DNA from 3 places in the Pantoea sp. SYBGC1 genome. Region 3 is predicted to be linked to each of the others. Evidence: predicted binding sites of a transcription regulator. Region 3 holds the regulator's gene; each other region holds the start of a gene.

Evidence for each region. The regulator LexA, encoded in region 3, represses DNA repair genes until DNA is damaged. The targets are predictions, from matches to a motif close to TNCTGTATGTACATACAGNA.
Region 1: a site for LexA is predicted at 3,198-3,217, ahead of AC2CF9_RS00185 (DNA translocase FtsK 4TM domain-containing protein). Genes of this name have one in related genera too.
Region 2: a site for LexA is predicted at 5,193-5,212, ahead of sulA (SOS-induced cell division inhibitor SulA). Genes of this name have one in related genera too.

Annotation. Positions count from the first base shown of each region.
Region 1 covers NZ_JBXUNM010000001.1:31,233-39,275, reverse strand. Annotated here, with positions in the region: gene AC2CF9_RS00185 (DNA translocase FtsK 4TM domain-containing protein) at 1-3,136, opposite strand, end outside; gene lrp (leucine-responsive transcriptional regulator Lrp) at 3,256-3,750, opposite strand; gene trxB (thioredoxin-disulfide reductase) at 4,271-5,236, shown strand; gene cydD (heme ABC transporter permease/ATP-binding protein CydD) at 5,380-7,161, shown strand; gene cydC (heme ABC transporter ATP-binding protein/permease CydC) at 7,149-8,043, shown strand, end outside.
Region 2 covers NZ_JBXUNM010000001.1:101,968-110,010, forward strand. Annotated here, with positions in the region: gene rmf (ribosome modulation factor) at 12-179, shown strand; gene fabA (bifunctional 3-hydroxydecanoyl-ACP dehydratase/trans-2-decenoyl-ACP isomerase) at 240-758, opposite strand; gene AC2CF9_RS00440 (AAA family ATPase) at 826-2,670, opposite strand; gene matP (macrodomain Ter protein MatP) at 2,741-3,205, shown strand; gene ompA (porin OmpA) at 3,261-4,334, opposite strand; gene sulA (SOS-induced cell division inhibitor SulA) at 4,684-5,172, opposite strand; gene AC2CF9_RS00460 (TfoX/Sxy family DNA transformation protein) at 5,394-5,996, shown strand; gene yccS (YccS family putative transporter) at 6,020-8,043, opposite strand, start outside.
Region 3 covers NZ_JBXUNM010000010.1:58,440-66,482, forward strand. Annotated here, with positions in the region: gene ubiC (chorismate lyase) at 1-415, shown strand, start outside; gene ubiA (4-hydroxybenzoate octaprenyltransferase) at 412-1,305, shown strand; gene plsB (glycerol-3-phosphate 1-O-acyltransferase PlsB) at 1,341-3,764, opposite strand; gene AC2CF9_RS15220 (diacylglycerol kinase) at 3,892-4,260, shown strand; gene lexA (transcriptional repressor LexA) at 4,366-4,980, shown strand; gene dinF (MATE family efflux transporter DinF) at 5,110-6,432, shown strand; gene AC2CF9_RS15235 (CsbD family protein) at 6,577-6,789, shown strand; gene zur (zinc uptake transcriptional repressor Zur) at 6,841-7,362, opposite strand; gene AC2CF9_RS15245 (conjugal transfer protein TraF) at 7,751-8,043, shown strand, end outside.

The DNA.
Region 1 (8,043 bases), on a different contig from region 3:
GCACGCGTACCGGCATTGAGGAGTTAGGTGGCATATAGAGCATATCACCCATTCCCAGCAGCGATTCTGCGCCGCCCTGATCGAGGATGGTACGCGAGTCAATCTTACTTGATACCGTAAAAGCGATACGCGTAGGAATGTTGGCTTTAATCAGACCGGTAATCACGTCAACCGACGGACGCTGGGTCGCCAGCACCAGGTGAATACCGGCAGCACGGGCTTTCTGCGCCAGACGCGCTATCAGCTCTTCTACCTTTTTACCCACCGCCATCATCAGATCGGCAAACTCATCCACCAGCACCACGATATAGGGCAGCTTTTCCAGTACGGGTGGCGTCATGTCCATGCTGTCACCCGGCTTCCAGAACGGATCGGGAATCGGACGGCCCATCGCCGCAGCCTGCTCAATCTTTTCGTTATAACCGGCGAGGTTACGTACGCCCAGCGCAGACATCAGTTTGTAGCGACGCTCCATCTCCACCACGCTCCAGCGCAGCGCGTTAGCAGCGTCTTTCATGTCGGTGACCACCTCGGTAAGCAGGTGCGGGATCCCTTCATAAACTGACAGCTCAAGCATTTTCGGGTCGATCATGATAAAGCGCACCTCTTCCGGTGTCGCTTTATAGAGCATGCTGATGATCATGGTGTTAACGCCAACCGACTTACCGGAACCGGTGGTACCGGCAACCAGCAGGTGTGGCATTTTAGCCAGATCGGCGACAACAGGCTGTCCGGAGATATCTTTACCCAGCACCACTGACAGAGGAGAGGGATTATCGCGGAACTTATCGCAATCCAGCACTTCACGCAGATAGACCGTCTGACGATGTTTGTTCGGCAGCTCAAGTCCAACGTAAGGTTTACCGGGGATCACCTCTACCACACGCACTGCCACGGCTGAGAGTGAACGCGCCAGATCGCGGGAAAGGTTTGAGATCCTCGCCGCTTTAACGCCCGGCGCCAGATCGAGCTCAAAGCGGGTGATCACCGGACCCGGAGAGATCCCCACCACTTCCGCTTTTACCCGGTAGTCAGCCAGACGCGCTTCTACCAGGCGCGCCGTCTGTTCCAGAGCAAACATATCCACCGGCTCTTCTTCTTCCGGTGGAGCCGTCAGCAGCTCAAGTACCGGAAGCGGCGTGGAAGGTTTTTCCAGCGGTCGTTCATGACGCACCAGGAAAGGGTGAAACAGACTATCCTGCGCCGGTACAGCCGGTGCTGCGGCAGGCTCTGCTGCAAATCCGGCGCTGCCCGCTTCACTGTATGAAGGCGGTGAGGCCGGCTCTGCGGACATAGCAGGTTCTGCTGCCGGTGCGGCTGGCCGCTGCCACTGTGCGGCGGGTTCCGCTGCCGGTGCGGCTGGTTCTGCGGCCGGTACGGCTGGCTGCTGCCATTGTGCTGCGGGTTCTGCGGCCGGTGCGGCTGGCTGCTGCCACTGTGCTTCAGGCTCCGGCGTTGCCGCAATAGTAAACAGCGGTTCACTCGGCGTATCATCAACCAGATCTTTCATCGGCGAGAAGTCAAAAGCGGCTGAGGTATCCAGATTGAACACCGGCGCTTTTTCTTCCTGCGGTGCGCTGTAGCGCTGCTGCTGCTGCGCCGCAAACTGGCTCGCCAGCTGCGCCTGATGCTGTGCCTCCTGATCGTCCTCTTCAGTATGCGACTCCCAGCTTTCACCATAGCGCTGCTGCTGCTGTGACTGAAATGCATCACGCAGCTGCGCTTCCTGAAGCGTAGCCTCTTCCTCATACTGCGGCTGATGCAGCGTGGCGCTCACGTCAGGCTGTTGCTGCTCGGCTTCTTCGCGCGCTTTCTCTTCTGCCATACGCTGTGAAGGCAGTTTGATGCCATAAGAGGCGAGTTCACGTCGGGTCGGCAGTTTAACTTTGTTAGGTCGCGGCAGCTCCGGACCAATCCCCTGTTTTACCTGCGGGTTACGATCGCGCTCAGGCACAATGTCAAAAACAGGCGACAGCGACTCTTCCGCACGCTGTACGGCAGCAGTGGCAGCACCTGTGGCCGCAGCGGCCGTAAATGCAGGGGCAGCAGCAGAGAAGCGATCGGCACTTTGCCAGTCGCCCATGCGCGGGCCATCTTCATCCGGTGCAGCAGGCGACGCGACAGGCTCTGCCGGCAGTTCAAAATGATAAAGCGGTGGCGTCTGTGGTGCTGGCGTGGCGGTCACAACCGGTTGCGATGTGACCGGCTGCGGCACGGCAGCCTGCGTAACTGCTGGCTCCGCCGTCAGTGCAGGTTCTGCTACGGCAGCCGGAGCGGGCGGCGCCTGACGGGCAGCTTCACTGACAGCAGAAAGCGCCGCAGCGGTTGCGCCGGACGCTTTGACCAGCAGCGGTTCGCTGGCCAGCTCAGCAGAGAGTGCAGGTGCAGGTGCAGGTGCAGGCGCTCGCGGCGCAGCCAGCAGAACATCCTCTTCGTCAGCAGCCTGAGACGCTACAACCGGACGCGATGGGACATCCGCTTCCTCTTCATACTCATCCTCTTCCCAGCGATCGTCATGACGAGAGCGGTTGCTGGCAAATGTCAGCACGCCCATCACCACGCTCCCGATTTTTTCAGCGATAGCGAGCCATGACCAGCCGGTATAGAGCGTGATGCCTGCGGCCCAGATACAGAGCAGCGTCAGCGTGCCGGTTGCACCATGCAGCCACGGCGCCATGGCATTGCTGACCAGACTGCCAATCACCCCGCCTGAGGCAAAGTACCAGATATCATCCACGTTCAGTGCAGCCAGTCCGCAGGTGGTCACCACCAGGGCCAGCACGCCTATCAGACGCAGTCCAACGGCAAAATAGTCGATATAATCCTGCCGATCGCGCTGACGGAAAGTGATCCAGCACAGCCCCAGGATAACGGGTGGAATGGCATAGGCCATCACGCCAAAGATAAACAGCAACGTATCTGCCAGCCAGGCACCCGGGCTACCCCCGATATTGTGGATAGGTTCATGCCATGCGGTCTGAGACCAGCTGGGATCGGAAGGGTTAAAACTGACCAGTGACACCATCAGATAGATGGCGAACAAGGCTACAAGGATGAGCAACGCCTCGAGCAGACGACGTCCACTGCTCAGCGGTTGTAACGAAACATCTTTATCTTCTGTGTATTCCTGGCTCAAGAGAACTCTCCAGGTGCCTGTAAAATAAGAAGGCAACAGCGCCGGAAGAGCCCGACGCTGGTCCTGTATGAATTCACAGGAGTGTACCTAAATCCTGCACGCTTTGCACCTTCCCTGCGTTAGCGGGTTTTTATGACCAGCCGGTTACTCTGTTTTACCTCTTCCATCACGACATAGGTACGGGTGTCATTTACGCCTGGCAGGCGCAGCAAGGTTTCTCCCAGCAGTTTACGATAGGCAGACATATCAGGCACGCGGGTTTTCAGCAGATAGTCAAAGTCACCGGAAACGAGGTGACACTCTTGAGTTTCCTCAAGTTTTTGCACTGCTGCGTTAAATTGCTCAAACACGTCAGGGGCACCGCGATTCAGAGTAATCTCAACAAATACCAGCAGGGATGCATCAAGGTAGTGCGGGTTGAGCTGAGCGGTGTAGCCCAGGATAAAACCCTGTCGCTCCAGACGGCGAACACGCTCAAGGCATGGCGTTGGCGATAGGCCTACGCGCTTGGAAAGCTCAACATTGGAGATACGACCATCTTTTTGCAGTTCATTCAGGATATTTCTGTCGATACGATCCAGATCTTTTCCGGGGCGCTTTTTATTGTCTACCATTATTATTGTCTCTCTTAATTCCTTCCCTATGCCTGCCACAACCCTGAAAAATGCGTATTCCAGAGCCTTACTGAATTGAAGACTATAAGCCTGTGCAGTCGCGCACCATCCGTATGACGCATGCTGTCTGTCCACATCATGCGTCACTACCAATGTCAGGCTGAGATTTTCTGACGCCACTGCGCAAAACAGCACTGAATTACCGTTCTGAACCGCCAGAGACTCTCTGCTTCTTCCAATGTTTTCGCAAATGCGCAGGCGATTGTCAAAGTAAAACATCTAAATTCAGTACAAGATGCCAGATACCGTGCTGGAGCCCTGTTTTTAAATGATATTTTCAGGGCAACGATGCTTTTTATTTACTCAGAATGCACTCTTTTAGCGCAACACTGCAGCAGAGATGCGTTTCATCGTCTACGCCGCTTGCAGCAATCGCTAACAAAATGGTGCAAAGCTTTTTTTGCTGTCCTAATTTCCCTACAATCAAAATTACTGTTGTCAGAAACACACTGAGGAATGCATGAGTACGGCCAAACACAGCAAACTGCTTATTCTGGGCTCAGGCCCAGCCGGTTATACCGCTGCAGTTTATGCGGCACGCGCTAACCTGAATCCGGTTCTGGTTACCGGTCTGGAAAAGGGCGGCCAGCTTACGACGACCACCGAAGTTGAAAACTGGCCAGGCGACCCGCATGACCTGACCGGGCCGTCGCTGATGGAGCGTATGCATGCGCATGCCGAAAAATTCAACACCGAAATCCTGTTCGATCATATTCATACCGTTGACCTGCAGCAGCGCCCTTTTCGCCTGACCGGTGACAGTGGCGAATATACGGCGGACGCCCTGATTATTGCGACGGGTGCCTCTGCGCGCTATCTGGGTCTGCCTTCTGAAGAGGCATTTAAGGGCCGTGGCGTCTCTGCCTGTGCAACCTGCGACGGGTTTTTCTATCGCAACCAGAAAGTTGCGGTGATCGGCGGAGGCAATACTGCTGTTGAAGAGGCACTCTACCTTGCCAACATCGCGTCTGAGGTGCATCTGATCCACCGTCGCGACACCTTCCGCGCAGAGAAGATTCTGATCGACCGGCTGATGGAAAAAGTGCGCAGCGGCAACATTGTGCTGCATACGCACCGCACGCTGGAAGAAGTGACCGGTGATCAGATGGGTGTGACCGGCGTGAAGCTACTGGCAACTAACGGTGAGCCTGCAGAATCGCTTGAGGTCGCAGGCCTGTTTGTCGCCATCGGCCACAGTCCAAATACCGCTATTTTTGAGGGCCAGCTGGCGCTGGAGAATGGCTACATTAAGGTGCAGTCCGGCCTGCACGGTAACGCCACGCAGACCAGTATTCCGGGCGTCTTTGCCGCAGGCGATGTGATGGATCACACTTATCGTCAGGCGATTACCTCTGCCGGTACCGGCTGTATGGCAGCGCTGGACGCAGAGCGCTATCTGGATGGTCTGGTTAAAACCGATCGGTAACGTGTTAATAACCTGATCATAATCAAAGTAAGGCGATCTGTTCAGGTCGCCTTTTTTATGTACCGCGTGCTAAAGTGCTGCCGATCGCAATAACCGGATACTTTATCAGGTTTTCGCTTTGTTTCAGAAGAGCAGACGACAGTATGAATAAATCACGGCAAAAGCGCCTGCTGAGCTGGTTACGGCAGCAGCGGGCTTCCGGTGCTACCGCCCTGCAGCTGGCTGCGCTATGCGGCTTTGCCTCCGCACTCGTCCTTATCGCCCAGGCGTGGCTGATGGCTACGCTACTGCAGCAGCTGGTCGTCTCCGATCGGCCCCGCTCGTCGCTGGTCACTCATTTTCTGCTGTTGCTGTTCTGTTTTCTGTTGCGTGCCGGCTTTAACTATGGCCGGGAGATGGCAGGCTTCCGCGCCGGTCTCGCCATCCGGCGGGCGCTGCGGCGCCAGCTGCTTGATCGCATCGATGCGCTCGGACCGGCCTGGATACAGGGCAGGCCTGCCGGCAGCTGGTCAACGCTGCTGCTTGAGCAGATTGAACAGCTGCAGGAATATTATGCGCGTTATCTGCCACAGATGACGCTGGCGGTCGTAATTCCCTGCGCAATTCTGGTAGCTGTGTTTCCCGTTAACTGGGCTGCAGGGCTGATTCTGCTGGTTACCGCTCCGCTGATCCCGCTATTTATGGCGCTGGTGGGCATGGGTGCAGCGGATGCCAGCCGGCGTAACTTTCTCGCGCTATCGCGCCTGAGCGGCGATTTTTACGATCGTCTGCGCGGACGCGATACGCTGCGGCTGTTTCACCGCGCAGCGGCTGAGAAACAGGCTATTGCCGCCAGCACCGACAGCTTTCGGCAGCGGACAATGGAGGTGCTGCGCCTCGCTTTTCTCTCCTCGGCGGTGCTGGAATTTTTCGCCTCGCTGGCGATTGCCGTTGTCGCCGTCTATTTTGGCTTTTCATACCTTGGCGAATTTGATTTTGGCCATTACGGTACCGGCGTAACGCTGTTTGCCGGCTTTCTCGCGCTAATTCTTGCGCCGGAGTTTTTCCAGCCGCTGCGCGATCTGGGCACCTTTTATCACGCCAAAGCGCAGGCGGCAGGCGCAGCAGATGCGCTGGAAACCTTCCTGCAGGCGACACCGGATGCCTGGCCACAGGAGCCGGTTCGCCCGTGGTGTGACGAGGAGCCTCTGACGCTGACCGCAGAGGATCTGGTGGTAATGAGTCCTGGCGGCCACGCGCTGACGCAGCCGCTTAATTTTACCCTGCGCGCAGGCTGCCGGGTCGCGCTGGTCGGTGAAAGCGGCGCAGGCAAAACCGTGCTGATGAACGCGCTGCTCGGTTTCCTGCCCTGGCAGGGCGTGCTGCGGGCCAATGGCGTGGATCTGCGTCATATCGATCGTGCAGGCTGGCAGCGACAGCTTGCCTGGGTGGGACAGAATCCGCAGCTGCCCGCACAAACGCTGCGCGATAACCTGATGCCGGATCGGCCCGTTGAGGAGAGCAGACTACAGGCTGTATTAGCCCAGGCTGGCGTAAGCGCATTTCTGACGAGCCTGCCGCTGGGGCTGGATACGCCGACTGGCGAGGATGGCGTCGGGCTTTCCGTTGGTCAGGCACAGCGGATTGCGGTTGCCCGCGCGCTGCTGAAGCCGGCAAAACTGCTGCTGCTGGATGAACCGGGTTCAGGCCTGGACAGTACCAGTGAATATCACGTCATGCAGGCGCTTAATCAGGCGGCACGGCAGCAGACGACGTTAATGATTACGCACCAGCTGCACGATCTGGCGCAGTGGGATGAAGTGTGGGTCATGCAGCAGGGTGCGCTGGTACAGCGGGGAAGCTGGCAGCAGCTCAGCAGGGAGCCCGGGCTGCTGCAGGAGATGATTCGGCAACGTCAGCAGGAGGTTCCACTGTGCGCTCATTAATGCCTTTTCTGCGTCTGTTCCGGCAGCACCCCTGGCGCCTGGGATTGGGGATCGCGCTGGCTATCCTCACCCTGCTTGCCAGTGTGAGCCTGCTTACGCTCTCGGGCTGGTTTATGGCTGCTTCCTCGCTGGCAGGGCTGGCCGGACTCTACACCTTCAACTATATGCTGCCGGCAGCTGGGGTGCGCGGTGCCGCGATTATACGCACCGCCGCGCGTTATTTTGAGCGTCTTGTCAGTCATGACGCCACTTTCCGGGTGCTGCAGCATCTGCGTGTCTACACCTTCAGCCGCCTGATGGCGCTGGCACCTGAGCAGCTGTCGCGCTTTCGTCACGGCGAACTGCTGAATCGTTTTGTCAGCGATGTCGATACGCTCGATCATCTCTACCTGCGTATTATTTCGCCCCTGGCGGGTGCGGCAGTGGTCATTATCGTCGTAACCTGCGGTCTCTCTCTGCTCAGCCTGCCTCTGGCGCTGCTCTTAGGCGGCTGCATGCTGCTGACCCTGCTGCTGCTGCCCGCCCTCTTCTGCTATTTTGGTCAGGCTTCCGGCGCGCGTATCGCCCGTTCTCAGGCGAGCTGGCGGCTGCAGCTTGCCGGCTGGCTCATGGCCCAGGCTGAGCTGCAGATCTATGGTGCGGCAACGGCCTGGCGTCAGCGGCTGGACAGCACAGAGCGGCAGTGGCAGCACGCGCAGCAACAGCAGCATCACCTGCAGGCGTTTGCGCAGAGCCTGCTGCTGCTGATAGCCGGTCTGACCGTAACGCTGCTGCTGTGGGTGTCAGCTGATTCTGTCGGGGGCGCAACGATTGCGCTGTTTCTGTTCTGTGGCCTGGCGGCGTTTGAATCGCTGGCACCGGTTGCCGGCGCTTTTCTGCCGC
Region 2 (8,043 bases), on a different contig from region 3:
GGAAACGCGGTATGAAGAGACAGAAGAGAGACCGTTTAGAACGTGCACATTCACGCGGTTATCAGGCCGGCATTACTGGCCGCTCTAAGGAGCTGTGCCCCTATCAACTGATCGATGCGCGGTCTCACTGGCTGGGAGGCTGGCGTCAGGCCATGGAGGACAGGTCGGCGGTGGCGTAGCCCTGCCGGATGTCAGCAAAGGGAAAACCTCCGCCGCGGCGGAGGTTTTGTTAAGCAGGATCAGAATGCAGAGGTATCTTTAAACAGACCGACTTTCAGATCGGTAGCGGTGTAGATCAGATTACCGTCAACAAAGACTTCACCATCTGCAACACCCATCACCAGCTTGCGGTTGATTACGCGCTTGAAGTGAATTTTATAGGTCACTTTTTTCGCTGTTGGCAGCACCTGACCGGTAAACTTCACTTCGCCCACGCCCAGCGCACGGCCTTTGCCTTCCGCGCCTAACCAGCCGAGATAGAAACCAACCAGCTGCCACATGGCATCCAGGCCCAGACAGCCAGGCATAACCGGATCGCCTTTGAAATGGCAATCGAAGAACCAGAGATCGGGACGAATATCCAGTTCAGCTTCAACAAAACCTTTGTCGAAGTTACCGCCATCTTCGGTCATTTTGACCACACGGTCCATCATCAACATGTTGTCAGAGGGCAGCGGTGGCCCATTTTCGCCGAACAGTTCGCCGCGACCTGAGGCAACCAGGTCTTCTTTGCTATAGGATTCGCGTTTATCTACCATGTTCTCAATATGCCTTCTTTTAGTGAAGCCCGAATATTAGCGAACAGTTGTACGCCGGGCAATGCCCCTATTTGTGGTTAAACCAGTTGAGCCAGCGTAATGGCCATGGACGGGGTGCAGATTCCTGCTGGTTAAACTGCGTAATGCGGGTCTGAATCATAGTCAGCAGCGATTCACCGCTCTCACTCTGCCACGCCACGCCGGTCAGCAGCGGCAGGGCTTCATCAATACGGTCAATCGCCCAGAGATGGAACTCTCCTGCTTTCACCGCGTCAACGATCTCCTGACTAAGACTGAGATGACGCACGTTAGAGGCAGGCAGAATAACGCCCTGTTTACCGGTCAGCTCACGCGCCTGGCAGACATGAAAAAATCCTTCGATTTTTTCATTGAGGCCACCGACCGGCTGCACATTACCAAACTGATCAACAGAGCCGGTCACCGCAATCTGCTGGCTCAGCGGCTGACTGGCCAGCGCGCTGATCAACGCGCACAGCTCTGCCAGCGAGGCGCTGTCACCATCTACCTCAGAGTAAGATTGTTCAAACACCATCGAAGCAGAGAAGGGCAGTGGCTGATCGAGCTCCAGCTCAGCAATCAGGTAGGCCTGCATAATCATCATGCCTTTGGCATGGATGTTACCGCCCAGCTCAGCTTTACGCTCCACGTCGTTGAGTTCGCCATCGCCCGGATGCACCACGCAGGTAATACGCGACGGCTCACCCCAGGCGCGCGGGTGTCCCGGAAACTCAATAACCGACAGGCCATTGATCTGTCCGATAACCTCGCCGTCTGTTTCAATCATGATCTGATTTAGCAGGATCTCATCGCGCATGCGTTCAGTCAGGTAGTTTTCCCGCCACTGGCGCGCTTCAAGCGCCTCCGTCAGCGCTTCACCATTAATGATGTCGCCGTGCAGGGCGGCCTCATGCAGCTGTCGCCTCAGCCAGCGCGGACAGAGCGGCAGCGTATCCTGATCGCCGGAAAAACGTACCGCTTCCGTCAGCAGCGGTGGCCAGAAATCAGCCTCCGGAGCATTAAGATCTGCCCGTGCTGCCTGCGTCAGAACCCACTGACACCAGTTGAGCATATCGCTCTCATCAGCAATCTGCAGGTTCTCTTCAAACTCACTGTAGAGCGCCATTTCGTGCACTTCGGCATCCAGCTCCTGAAAACTGGCCAGCGCATCGCGATCGCCGCACAGAACCAGCCGGACGCTGAGCGGCAGAGCCGGAATTGTCACCGGCAGGGGCTGTCGCTCATCCTGCGAATACCACTCAAACCGCTGCAGTTCAATACACCGGCGCAGACGCAGCCAGAGCAGGGGCTGTGCCAGCAGCGTATTAATAGACAGGATCAGCGTACCGCCGTTGGCGCGATGCAGCAGCCCGGGCTCAGGCATCACGCGATCTTTATACTGACGCACGCAGCCAAACAGCTGCTCTGCTTCGATCCAGTCAGCATAAAATACGCCGCCGCTGCTGGTAAAAGGACGGTTGATGTCTGAAGGCGGCAGCAGCGTAACGGTGTCGCCCATCACATGATAGTCACCGCCATAAAGCTGCCCGGCATCAGGCTGAAAACGCCGTGCGGCTTCGGCAATCCAGGCGAGATAGTCGCTATTTTCCTGGCTGCGTAACAGCAGCAGCGGAAAACCCGCAGACTGATGGTGTAAATGCGCCAGCGCATTCAGCAAACGCGGCTGAACCGCGGCAAGGCTATCGCTATCTTTCAGTGAAACCGTTGAAAAAAGGGTCTGCCAGGGGGTGCTATCTGGCTGCAGGGCTTGCCACGTAAGTTGGTTGCTGGTCAAAATATTCGCATTAGTCTGATTTAGGAAAAGCGTGATTATACAGGATACAACCGGGTTTATCACGGCGAGTTCCGGTAGTGGGTGTGACAGAAACGACATGTTTTTCGTTGCTGCATCGAACAAAAAAGCTGTTATTCTTAAGTTGTTACATGGTCACGGTGGGATTCCGATGAAATACCAGCAGCTTGAAAATCTGGAAAGTGGATGGAAATGGAAATACCTGGTGAAAAAACATCGGGAGGGGGAGCTGATCACCCGCTATCTGGAACTCAGCGCGGCACAGGCTGCGGTTGACGCGCTGCTTGCGCTGGAAAATACGCCGGTTGAGGTGAACCAGTGGATTGCGCAGCATATCCATCCCGGTCTGGAAAATCGCCTGAAGCAAACCATACGTGCCCGCCGCAAGCGTCACTTTAATGCTGAACACCAGCATACGCGTAAAAAATCGATCGATTTAGAGTATCTGGTGTGGCAACGGCTGGCGGGTCTGGCGCAGCGCCGTCACTGCACGCTCTCTGAGACAATTGTACAGCTGATTGAAGACGCCGAACGGAAAGAGAAATATGCCAGCCAGATGTCTACGTTAAAGCAGGATCTGCAGGCCATTTTAGGCAGTGAAGAGAACAAAAAGTAAGCAGATAGCAGAAGCAAAAAACCCCGCCGGAGCGGGGTTTTTTTTACGCGATAACTTAAGCCTGTGGCTGAGTTACAACGTCTTTGATGCCTTTCACGTCGATCTCAACGCGACGGTCTGGACCCAGGCAGTCGATCAGGGCATTACGGCCTTTCACGCTGTCACAGGTGTTGCCAGTAACCGGGTTGGATTCGCCCATGCCACGTGCAGAGATTTTGTTAGCCGGAATACCTTTAGATACCAGGTAGTCGACAACAGACTGAGCACGTTTCTCAGACAGTTTCTGGTTGTACTGGTCTGAACCGATGCGGTCGGTAAAGCCCAGAACCACAACGGAACCATCTTTAGGATCCATTGAGCTCAGCTGGCTGTACAGCTGATCCAGAGCCTGCTGGCCTTCTGGCTTCAGGGTAGATTTGTTGAAGGTGAACAGCACGTCAGATTTCAGAGTGAAACGCTTGGTTTCAACAACCGGAGCTGGTGCCGGAGCTGGTGCAGCGATTGGTGCAGCAGCTTCATCCTGACCGAAGCGGTATGCAACGCCTACGCTCAGCATGCCGTTGTCTGGACGCGCGCCAACGGTACCTGCATCACCAATGTTGTTAACCCACTGGTAATCCAGACGGGTTGCCCAGTTTTTGGTCACTGCGTATTCAACACCCACTGCAGCCAGCGGAGAAACGCCGGTGTCGTGGTCGCTGCGGCGTTCGCCGGTCAGAGTATTGTTCTGGGTAGAATCTGCACGCCATACCATGCCACCCAGACGGGTGTACACGTCAAGGTCATCAGCAATTGGGTAGCTCAGTTTAGCTGCCAGCTGAACGCCCTGCGCTTTGAATGCGCCGTTGATGTTGTCGCCTTTGTTAGGCATACGGCCCAGCCAGTCATAGCCCAGCTCGAAGCCCAGGTATGGGTTCGCCTGATAGCCCAGGAAAGCACCTGCGCCCAGCTGAGATTCGTGAGTTGGACCGTCGTTGTTCGCGTAACCGTTACCGTAGTAACCAGTATCGTGATACTGAGACCAGCCCAGTTTAGCACCGGTGTACCAGGTGTCATCTTTAGGAGCGGCCTGCGCTACGGTAGCGAAGCCAGCCAGTGCCACTGCAATTGCGATAGCTGTCTTTTTCATTTTGCGCCTCGTTATCATCCAAATAGGCAATGAGCAAAAAGGTTGCTCTTGGTTGTAATCCTTCGCCGGGTCTGAACGCTCGCTTATGACTCTACCGAAAAAACGGAGGTTATTGAGCACCCTGGCGAGCTAAAGTCTACAACGAGATTGAAAACTTACAAGTATGATGTGAGGTGAGCAGGTAAAAAAACAGGTGTAAATACACACATTTTAACAATTGACGGGGCAAAATTTTCGTTCTGTAAATAGAGAATTGCAGCTAAGCCCTTGTCCTGACTGGCGGGAACATTATCAGTAGCTTAGCGGCAACAGGCCGGAAAAAAAAGCTGAGATAAATCTCACTTTTTACTTAATGAAACAAATCCGAGGGAATTTTTGTGCTTCCGGGTTGTCTGGCAGAAATGATATCAGCTTCTTCCGGTCGCATAATCAGACCCAAAGCTTCGCCTTCTTCTGCTGCCTGCTGCAGCATCTGACGCTCAGTTTCATGCAGTTCCGGTATCCACGCCAGCACTACGCTGTAATTTCCGGTACGCAGCGCTTTCACCATATTCTCAACCGTATTGAGCCGGTCTGATTCAGTAATATGCATACTTTTCTCAAGCGGCAGACCAGCCTGCTGGATCCAGCGGCGGCTCACTTTGTGCGTCGGCGTCAGCCAGAGCTGCCAGCGTGACTGTTCGCTCAGCTGTTTGAGCACCGGGAGCAGAAGCAATTGCATCATGCCAGGATGCTCACTGTAGCGTAATTCCGTTATACCGCCCATTGACGGCTGAACTGCAGTGGAAGGCGCTAACCAGGAGGAACAATCAACAGGGCCAGAGAAATGCGTGCGCATAATATACTCGCTCAGTAGTGAACTGGATGAATGTACAGTACTGTTTAAATTAACAGAGATCAACTTCATTTTCTGAAAATGTCTCTCAAAACTGGCAGAAGATGACACCAAAGGCATTTTATTCATTGAATCAGTAAATCGTTTTTTTTATCTTCTAACTGAATGAATAGTCACTGTTTTATAGGAAATACCCTGCACAAGGAATGAGGAAAAGGGACATGATGAAGCGAAAAAATGAGGTAGTAGAACAATCGATCGACGCCCTGTCGGTTCTGGGAGATATAGAGTCGCGTACGCAGTTTGGCGGCTATGCTCTGGCCATTGAGCGCGTAGTGTTCGCCTATATCGATAATGACACGCTCTACCTGCGCGCCAGTGAGGCGCTGCGGCTTTATACCGTTCAGCGGCCGCTGGAGCCGCTGGTTTACCGTAAGCGCGGCATCCCTGTCACCCTGAGCTACTTCAAAGTTGATCAGCAACTATGGCAGGACAGGGGGCAGCTGATCCGTTTGTCAGCCAGCTCCCTGCAGGCGGCACAGGCTGATGCCGCAGTAAAACATATTTCGCTGCGGCTCAAAGATCTTCCTAATCTCAGTTTGCGTATGGAGCTGATGCTGCATAAAGCGGGGATCAGTTCGGTGGAATCGCTGCAGGAGATGGGGTCACGACAGAGCTGGCTTAAGCTGCGCAGCGTCAACAAGCATGTCGGGTTGAAAACGCTGCTGGCACTTGAAGGGGCGATCTCTGGCCATCATCAGGCGGCGCTTCCGGCTGACGTAAAAGAGGCGCTGAGCAGCTGGTATCAGGAGCGGCTACGCCGGTAAACCCGAGAGCCGCTGTTACTGTTTCAGGCCTGCGCCAGAGCGCGGCGCAGGCGGGCAATCTCAGGCCGCAGTGTGATCAGTAAATCGAGCTGCTGCAAAATCAACGGTGCCTGGGCTTCAGAGCTGGTTTTCAGTTCGCCGATGCGCTGCTGAAGCGTATGTTGCATCGCGGCTACCCGATCGTTCGTCACGCACTCAATCTGTAAAACATCCTCAACAAAACAGACGGCGTCATCAAGCAGCGTGAGCAATTTCCCCGGCGTTAAGCGGGTGCGATGTGCGCCCAGCGCTGAGATATAGCTCAGAAACGAGTGATTAAGACAGAGCAGTCTGAAGGCGTGCTCCCGCAGCGTCTGCTCTGCCCGGCGCTCACTATTTATATTCGATACCACAGAGGCGAGTTCGGCGTCAGCGTTGTGCGCATCCCGGCGTGCGACCCGGTAAGCCAGCCGGTTATCTTTGCCCTGATGATACTGTTCCATGATGGCATCCAGATAGCGGCAGTTAGCATTCAGCGCGCGATCGGCTATGGTGGTGAGCTTGCGAAAACGCCAGTCAGGCCAGACAAACGCCACCGCCAGCCAGGCGAGTCCGCATCCCAGAAGCGTATCAACAATCCGCGGCAGGGCCACGTCAAAGCCTTCACCCAGCAAGTTGAAGCAGAGCAGTACCAGCAGGGTAATAAACAGCGTGGCCTGCGCATACTGAATCTGACGGAAAGCAAAAAACAGCACGCCGCTGAGGACGATCAGCAGCAGCTGCCCCTCCACCGAGGGCACCAGCCACAGCACCGGCAGCCCGATTGCCACCCCTGCCAGCGTCCCCCCGATACGCAGCGCCAGCCGGCGACGCGTGGCGTTATAGTTGGGCTGACAGACAAACAGGCTGGTAAGCAGTATCCAGTAACCGCGCTGCAGCCCGGTAATCTGAATAAAGGCATAACCTATACAGAGCACCAGCGACATTCGGATGGCGTGACGAAACAGCGGAGAGGCGGGCGTAAGGTGACGGCTCAGACGCAGACGTATATCGGACCAGCCACGCAGCGTGTCACGCGAAAGATGGTGCTCACTTTGCAACGGCGTCTCAAACAGCTGCTGTTCTGAAGCAAGCGAAGCAAGTTGCGCATCAATGGCACGCAGATTACGCAATAACCAGTAGAGCGGGGCGGTATGTCCGGCATCGGGGTCGCTTTGCTGCAGTCGCTCAAGGGCCGTCTCAAGGCGCGCAAAAGCCCGCTCGAAATGGCTGCTGTGATGCCAGCGCTGGCGCAGTACGATCGTTTCAGCCAGCTGGCGACACGCCTGCGCCTGCATATTCAGCAGACGCTGAAAACGGAACAGGATCTCGTTGTAACGCCAGTTATTTCGTAGCTGATGATACTGTATGTGCGAAGAGCTGGCGCGCTCATGAATATCCTGCGCCACAAAATAGTAATGCAGGCTGCGGCGGGTACTGCGCGAACCCCGATCGCCGCGCAGCCGGCTCTGAATGGTATTTTTAGTCTGATTCAGCTGCGCGACTAACTGGCTGTTAGCCATTGCGGTGGCAATCAGAGCGGCATCATCCTGCTCACCACCATCCGGGTCAAACAGGTTGGCTTTCGCCTCAAGATAACGCGCCAGCTGGGAAAAGCTGGCCGCCAGCTGTTCCTGAACGGGCCGCACCGGAAACATCAGGTGCCCAATAAAGGTCAGCAGGTTGTACCAGAGTGCCCCCGCCAGCAGCAGCGCGGGCTGCATCCACCATTCTGGAAAGAGCCCGATACCCAGCATGGTATATACCGCAATCAGCAGGGCACCAAACGCGATAGTCGCATAACGCTGGCCAAGCGCGCCCAGCAGGATAAACCCCCAGCTTGAGAGCGCCAGGCCGGCAGCGAACGCCCAGGGGCTGGGGAAAAGCAGCTCAACGGAGACCGACGCGATACAGAAGCAGCACAGGGTGATGATCAGATTGCGCAGACGGCCTGTCCAGCGATCGTCAAGATCGGCCAGCGCAGCAGCGACCACGCCCAGCGTAAGCGGAATAGTCCACTCTACCTGCT
Region 3 (8,043 bases):
CATGACGCGCCGTTTTGAGCAGCACTGCCGGCAGGTTACCGTTCAACCCATCCGTGAAGGCTTTGTCAGCGCGGCGGAAGTGGCAGCAGAAGCGGCTTTTCTGCCGGACGATACGCGCTTCTGGCTGCGTGAAATTGTGCTGTGCGGCGACGGCGAGCCGTGGCTGCTGGGCCGCACCGTAGTGCCCGAGAGTACGCTGCAGGGACCGGAGCAGATGCTGCAGCAGCTTGGTACACGCCCGCTGGGGCGCTATCTTTTTGCCTCTTCAGCGCTGAGCCGCGATTTTATTCATCCTGGCCAGGCCGGCGATTTGTGGGGACGGCGTTCTCGCCTGCGCCTTTCGGAGAAGCCCCTTCTGTTAACTGAACTTTTTTTACCGGCATCGCCGCTTTACCGCGCGCTGCAGCAAGGATGAAACCTGTGCAAAAATCACTACCTGTAAGCAAATGGCAGGCTTACAGCCGCCTGATGCGCATCGACAAACCTATCGGCACGCTGCTGCTGATGTGGCCCACGCTCTGGGCGCTGTGGCTGGCTGGCATGGCGGTACCGCCGCTCCCGGTGCTGATCGTGTTTGTGCTTGGCGTCATCGTTATGCGCGCTGCCGGCTGCGTCATTAATGATTACGCCGATCGCAAAGTGGATGGTCATGTCAAACGCACCGCCGGCCGGCCGCTGGCGAGCGGGGCGGTTTCAGAGAAAGAGGCAAAGCTGCTGTTTGCCGCGCTGGGCCTGCTGGCGTTTATGCTGGTGCTGACCATGAATCGCATGACCATTCTGCTCTCTTTTGGCGGGCTGGCGCTGGCGTGGGTCTACCCCTTTATGAAACGCTATACCCATCTGCCGCAGGTGGTACTTGGCGCAGCCTTTGGCTGGGCGATCCCGATGGGATGGGCTGCAGTAAGTGAGTCCTTACCTTTAGTCTGCTGGCTGGTGTTCTTCGCTAACATCTGCTGGACGGTGGCCTACGATACCCAGTACGCCATGGTGGATCGCGATGACGATCTGAAAATAGGCGTTAAATCTACGGCGATTCTGTTTGGTCGTTTTGACAAGCTGATTATTGGCCTGCTGCAGCTGGCTACGCTGGGGCTGATGGCGCTGGTGGGAAGTATGCTGAATCTGAACGGGGCATTCTACTGGTCACTGCTGGCTGCCGGCGCGCTGTTTGTCTATCAGCAAAGCCTGATCGCCCGCCGCGAACGCGACGCCTGCTTTCAGGCCTTTCTGAACAACAACTACGTCGGACTGGTGCTGTTTGCTGGCGTGCTGCTGAATACGCAGCCGTTTCTGGCGCTGTTCTGAACCGGCAGGGACGCATCATGCGTCCCTGCCTTGCCTTACTCGTGTGCGATCGCACTCTCAATCGTCAGACGCACGTCGCTGGTGACCAGCTCCGCCAGCATCTGCCACATCGCGTGCGTGCGCTCCGCATCGGCATCACCTGAGTCGCTGATATAGCGCTCATCGCGCAGCGTCAGTACCAGCGTGGTAAATACCGCCTTATCAAAGAACTCCGGCGCATTGATACCGTGCAGCACTGACAGACGCTGCGCCAGCGTGCGGCTCTCTTTCTCCAGCGTGCCACGGTTGATCGTGGGTTTGGCACTGAGAATGGCGAAAGTGATCGCAAAGCGCTGCAGCGTTTCGCGAATACCGGCTGCCAGCAGCTGCAGCGAGCGATAGCGCGCGGTGCTCAGCTTAATCTGCCCATCCAGCTGCGTTACCAGCCCCTGTCGCGCCATCTCCGCACACAGCGCACTGAGCAGCGCCGGCAGTTCGGCATTTTCCCAGCGCAGGAACAGTTCACTTTTCAGCATCGGATAGACCAGGCTTACCTGGCGCAAAAGCTCTGCTTCGCTGATTTCGCGGTGCTGCTGCACAATCGCGGCAATCAGCGACGGCATCACCAGCATGTGCTGAATGTTATTCCGGTAGTAGGTCATCAGCACGGCCTGCTCGCGCGGCAGAATAATGATATCGCCAATGCTGTCCTGCTCGGTTTCAAACTTGTTCATGCTCATCGCGTGATCCAGCAGCGCTTCGGCGCTCAGATCGGGCACCGTCGCTTCCGGTGAATAGGGCACGTTGCGCAGCAGCTGAGTGTAGCACTCCAGCTGCTCCGTCAGCTGCTCACGCGTCAGAGAGCGCTGGCGCGACGCCAGCAGCGCGGTCACACACAGATTCATGGCGTTGGCCGCACCCGCTTCGTTAATGCGCACCATCAGGCGGGCAGCGATATCGTTTACCGCTGGCGTCATCCACGCGGGACGCTGCGGATCGATAGGGTCGATCGCCTCGCGCCACTCGGGAATATGCTTGTTCAGGTAGTTAACCAGCGGCAGCGGTTCGCCAAAGTTAACGTAGCCCTGACCGAGATTGCGCAGCTTACGCAGGCCGCGCACCATCTGTACAAAGCCCTCTTTCTCTTTGGCCGCGCCGCGCAGCTCTTTGGCGTAAGTACCCACTTCCATTACGTGCTCATAGCCGATATAGATCGGTACAAACGTAATCGGGCGGCTGCCGCCGCGCAGCAGCGCCTGCAGCGTCATTGAGAGCGTGCCGGTTTTAGGATCGAGCAGGCGGCCAGTACGCGAGCGTCCGCCCTCAACAAAGTACTCAACCGAGTAACCGCGGCTGAACAGCTCGCCCAGATATTCGCGGAATACGGTGGAGTAGAGTTTATTGCCCTTAAAGGTACGGCGAATAAAGAAGGCCCCCAGCCGGCGGAAAATGGGGCCGGCTGGCCAGAAGTTGAGATTGATACCGGCAGCGATGTGCGGCGGCACCAGCCCCTGATGATAAAGCACGTAGGAGAGCAGCAGGTAATCCATATGGCTGCGATGGCAAGGCACATAGACTATTTCATGTCCATCCTGCGCCAGCTGACGCACGCGCTCGCCGCCGTTGACGCTTATGCCCTGATAGAGGCGGCTCCAGAGCCAGCCCATAATGCGGTCGGTAACGCGAATCGCCTCATACGAGAAGTCTGCCGCGATCTCTTCCATCATCTCAACGGCATTTTGCTGCGCTTTTTCATGCGAAATCTTTTTGCTGCGCGCTTCATCTTCAACCGCTTTTTCAATCGCTTTCGACTGCAGCAGCTTGTTGAACAGATCCTGACGGGCGGGCAGGCTGGGTCCTACCGCAGCCAGACGCTGGCGGGCAAAGTGAATACGCGCCACGCGCGCCAGCTTCTGTGCAATCGACTTATCCGTGCCGTGTTCGGTCGCCATCTGGCGCAGCGAGACGGTGGAAGAGAAGCGGACGAAGCTGTCGCGGCCGTGCCAGAGAATGGCGAAAAACTTCTGTACGCCATTCAGTACGCGCAGATGCGGCGTAGGCTCGCCCTGAATTTCACGCCCTGGCGCACGGCCAAACATCACCGCCACCGGCAGCATCTGGACATCCAGCTGCGGGTTATTACGATGCAGATCCAGATAGTCGTGAAACAGTTTCACTGACTCCGGGTTCGCCACGTAGTAAGGAAAGACACGCGGGCCATCATGGATAAACACATGACGCGGCAGCAGCGTGCCGTCAATCTCCAGCGGCGCGAGCGGATCGGGCAGATCAAGCCGCAGACACTGGTTACGCAATGTAAGCAGGTCCGCCTTTGAATCATAAGGCAAAACATACATCACGGGACGGGTGGGATCGATACCGTGCTCCGAAACCGGATCGGTCGGTATGACCTTACTTTTTACCAAAATAGAGAGTGGTAAATTCAATAATTTGTAATAGAGTTTACGCCAACCTGACATAGACAACTTGAAGCCTCTTGTTAGCAAAGCGCGGCAAGCATACCAGAAAGTGCAGCGAAGATCTGTGGCTGTGCCATCGCACGCTGCGCACTCATTGACGCCAAAATTACTCAAGGGTTCCCTATTCATGGCAAATAACGTTACCGGCCTGCTACGTATCATCAAAGCGGCGGGCTACTCCTGGCAGGGCATTCGCGCGGCCTGGCAACATGAAGCGGCCTTTCGTCAGGAGGCCGTTGCAGCGGTGATTGCGGTGGTCGTCGCCTGCTGGCTGGATGTGGACGCAGTGACGCGCGTGCTGCTGATTGGTTCGGTGATACTGGTGGTGGTAGTGGAAATCCTCAACAGCGCGATTGAGGCGGTGGTCGACAGAATCGGCCAGGAGCGTCATCCGCTGGCGGGCCGCGCCAAGGATATGGGTTCTGCCGCCGTGCTGCTGACGATCCTTCTCGCGCTGTTTGTCTGGATCACGCTGCTCTGGCCGCGCGCATATTAAGGCCGCCCGTACCGAGATATCGCTGATTTTTGCCGCAGCTGCGGTTTTCATTTCGCCAATACCTGTATATACTCACAGCGACTGTATAAACAACCAGGGGGCGGGATGAAAGCGTTAACCAGCAGGCAGCAGCAGGTCTATGACCTGATTCGCGACCATATTAATTCAACCGGCATGCCGCCAACGCGTGCTGAAATTGCTTCACAGCTGGGCTTCCGCTCACCCAATGCGGCTGAAGAGCACCTGAAAGCGCTGGCGCGTAAAGGAGTCATTGAGATTGTCTCTGGCGCCTCGCGCGGCATTCGCTTGCTGATGGAAGAAGAGACAAGCGGCGGACTGCCGCTGATCGGGCGTGTCGCTGCCGGCGAGCCGCTGCTGGCTCAGGAGCACATCGAGACCCACTATCAGGTCGATGCTAACCTGTTCAAGCCGAGCGCGGATTTTCTGCTGCGCGTTAGCGGCATGTCGATGAAAGATATCGGAATTATGGATGGCGATCTGCTTGCCGTGCATAAAACCCAGGATGTGCGTAATGGCCAGGTCGTGGTAGCGCGCATTGATGACGAAGTCACCGTAAAACGCTGGAAAAAGCAGGGTGCTATCGTGCATCTGCTGCCGGAAAACAGCGATTTTCAGCCTATCGAAGTGGATACGCGCCAGCAGTCTCTGACCGTTGAAGGTCTGGCTGTCGGTATTGTCCGCACCGGTGAATGGCTGTAATACCTGGTTAGCCCCCCCGCTGCGGTCTGTGCCTGCACAGGCCGCGGTCTGCTATATTACCCCTCTGCTTCCAACCGTGGCGCCGTGCAGCTGCATGAGGCGCGTTGCCCGCAATAACAGGACTGGCTGATGCCGCTGTTTACCTCTTCTGATCGCACGCTCTGGCGCCTGGCGCTGCCCATGATCCTCTCTAATATCAGCGTACCGCTGCTGGGCATTGTGGATACGGCTATCATTGGCCACCTCGACAGCCCGGTTTACCTCGGCGGCGTAGCCGTGGGCGCAACGGCCACCAGCTTTGTCTTTATGCTGCTGCTCTTTTTGCGCATGAGCACCACTGGCCTGACGGCGCAGGCGTTCGGCGCCGGCAATAAGCCAGCGCTGGCGCGCGCGCTGATCCAGCCGATGCTGATTGCGCTGGCGGCAGGCGTGCTGTTCATTGTGCTACGAACGCCGGTCAGCGAGCTGGCAGCCGCGCTGATGGGCGGCAGCGAGGCGGTGCAGCAGCAGGCGCAAACCTTTATCGCTATCCGCTGGCTCAGCGCGCCTGCCACGCTGGCAAACCTGGTGATCCTCGGCTGGCTGCTCGGCGTACAGTATGCGCGCGCGCCGATGGTGCTGCTTATCACCGGCAACGTCGTGAATATCCTGCTCGATCTGCTGTTTGTTCTGCAGTGGCACTGGGGCGTGGCGGGCGCCGCAGCGGCCACCGCCGTCGCGGACTATGTGACGCTGGCCGTGGGGGTTTGGATGGTGGCGCGGGTGCTGGCGCTGCGCGGCATATCATTATCGCTGCTTAAAGCCAGCTGGCGCGGCGACGCCGCGCGCCTGTTCCGGCTTAACCGCGACATCATGCTGCGTTCGCTGCTGCTGCAGCTCTGTTTCGCCTCGCTGACGCTGCTGGGCGCGCGACTCGGCGCTGACGTGGTTGCGGTCAATGCGGTATTGCTGATGTTCCTGACTTTTACCGCCTATGCGCTGGATGGTTTTGCGTATGCGGTGGAAGCCTGCTCCGGTGAGGCGACCGGCGCAGGCGATCGCAGCCGGCTGCGGCTGATTTGGTATGCCGCCTGCCGGCAGGCGGGCATTGTGGCGCTGCTGTTCGCTGTGATTTACGCCCTCTGCGGCCCGGCAATTGTTGCGCTGCTGACCTCAATTGAGTCGCTGCGTGAGGCGGCCGACCGCTATCTTATCTGGCAGGTGATCCTGCCGCTGGCTGGCGTCTGGTGCTATCTGCTGGATGGGATGTTTATCGGAGCCACGCGCGGCCGGGATATGCGCAACAGCATGCTGCTGGCGGCGCTGGGCTATGCGCTGACGCTGCTGACGCTGCCGTGGCTCGGAAATCATGGTTTATGGCTGGCTATTACCGTATTCCTCGCGCTGAGAGGCATTACGCTCGGGCTGATCTGGCGTCATCACTGGCAGCGCGACAGCTGGTTCAGCGTGTGATGTCAGCCGATCGGCCAGCAGCGCACAAAACTGGCAGTTTGTGCTGCAGCGGTTAACCTTAACGTGACAGCACGCAGGTTATACGGCGGTTCAGCCCGCGTCAGGGTGGCCACCGTCTGGCTCAGCAAACCGGGGAGAGATGCGATGAACCGAGATGAAGCGAGTGGCAGCTGGAAACAGTTTAAAGGAAAATGCAAAGAGCAGTGGGGCAAGCTGACCGATGATGACCTGAGCGTGATCGAAGGCAGACGCGACCAGCTGATCGGCAAGATTCAGGAGCGCTACGGCTATGCCAGAGCAGAAGCGGAGCGCGAAGTAAACGAATGGGAAAGCCGGCACAACGATCCACACAGCTAGTGCCACTCCCGCTTCAGCGCATAACCCGCCCGCATGCCTTCAGGCGTGTGCTCAGCCCTTTTTGCCGCGTTTTTTACTCATCGCTTCATGATCGTGCGCACAGCTGGCGTGCTGTGTACAGGCGGCAATTTCCGCACAGTTTTCGCACAGGCCGTGCGCTTCAATTACCGTATGGCGCAGGCTGAAGTATGCCTGGTCAGCCAGTCCCGCAATGATTTTTTCCACGCCGTGCGCCTGCTGTTCACTCACTGCGGCGCAGCTGTCGCAAACCAGCATGACAGAGCTGTGGGCCGGCTCATTAAAATGATGGCAGACCACATAGCTGTTGTTGGACTCCACGCGGTGGATAAATCCCTGCTCCAGCAAAAAGTCGAGGGCGCGGTAAATCGTGGGCGGCTTCGCCTGAGGCTCACTTGTACGCAGCTGATCCAGCAGATCGTAGGCGCTGACAGAACCTTTCTGCTCAGCCATCAGGCGCAGTACTTCGGCACGCTGTGGCGTAAGACGCACGCCGCGATCGAGACAGAGCGCCTCAACCTGGGTCAGCAGCTGCGCTGGGGTAAGAGTTGACATAATGTTCTCCGGCTAACAGGTGATGTTATTTTATCACACTCTATCCGCCCATGCTGTTTTTGCCTGCCCTGGCCGAAGCGTGCTGTCGATCACACTTATCCGGCAATTTTAAGCGTGTTTCGTGCGCTATTTTTGCTTTGCAAGTGACCAGATTCCCGTTATGGTTCAGGCAGGCTAAAGTTATCACTGGCCTTATAAGAGCAATATTTCGCCTGAGTGGCTAAAAAAAGCGCAGTGTGGCGCAATCGTGTCCAATTCTGCGAACAGCAGTGCTTATCCCTTTCAGTTCACAGCAATGAAGCGTTAGCCGCCATTCAGAATAGCGGTTAACACCATTATTTCGCCTACGCGACACTCAATAATTTTTTAAGGTGATAGCAGCCTCATGATGACAACACGCTTTACGCTGGCCCGGGTGGCTTATTTTGCTGGTTTAAACGCGCTGCTGGTTTCCTCTTCAGCGCTGGCCGCGGGAACCTGGTATGATGCGCGCAATGATGCGATGGGCGGAACCGGTGTTGCGTCGTCGCACTGGAGTTCTGCCGTGCTGGCTAACCCGGCGCTGATGACGCGCGCGCAGCCGGAAGAGAACGCCGGCATTATTTTTCCCTCTGCCGGGTTGCAGGTTACAGATAAAGACAAGCTGGTCGATCGCATTGATGACATTACCGATACGGTTGA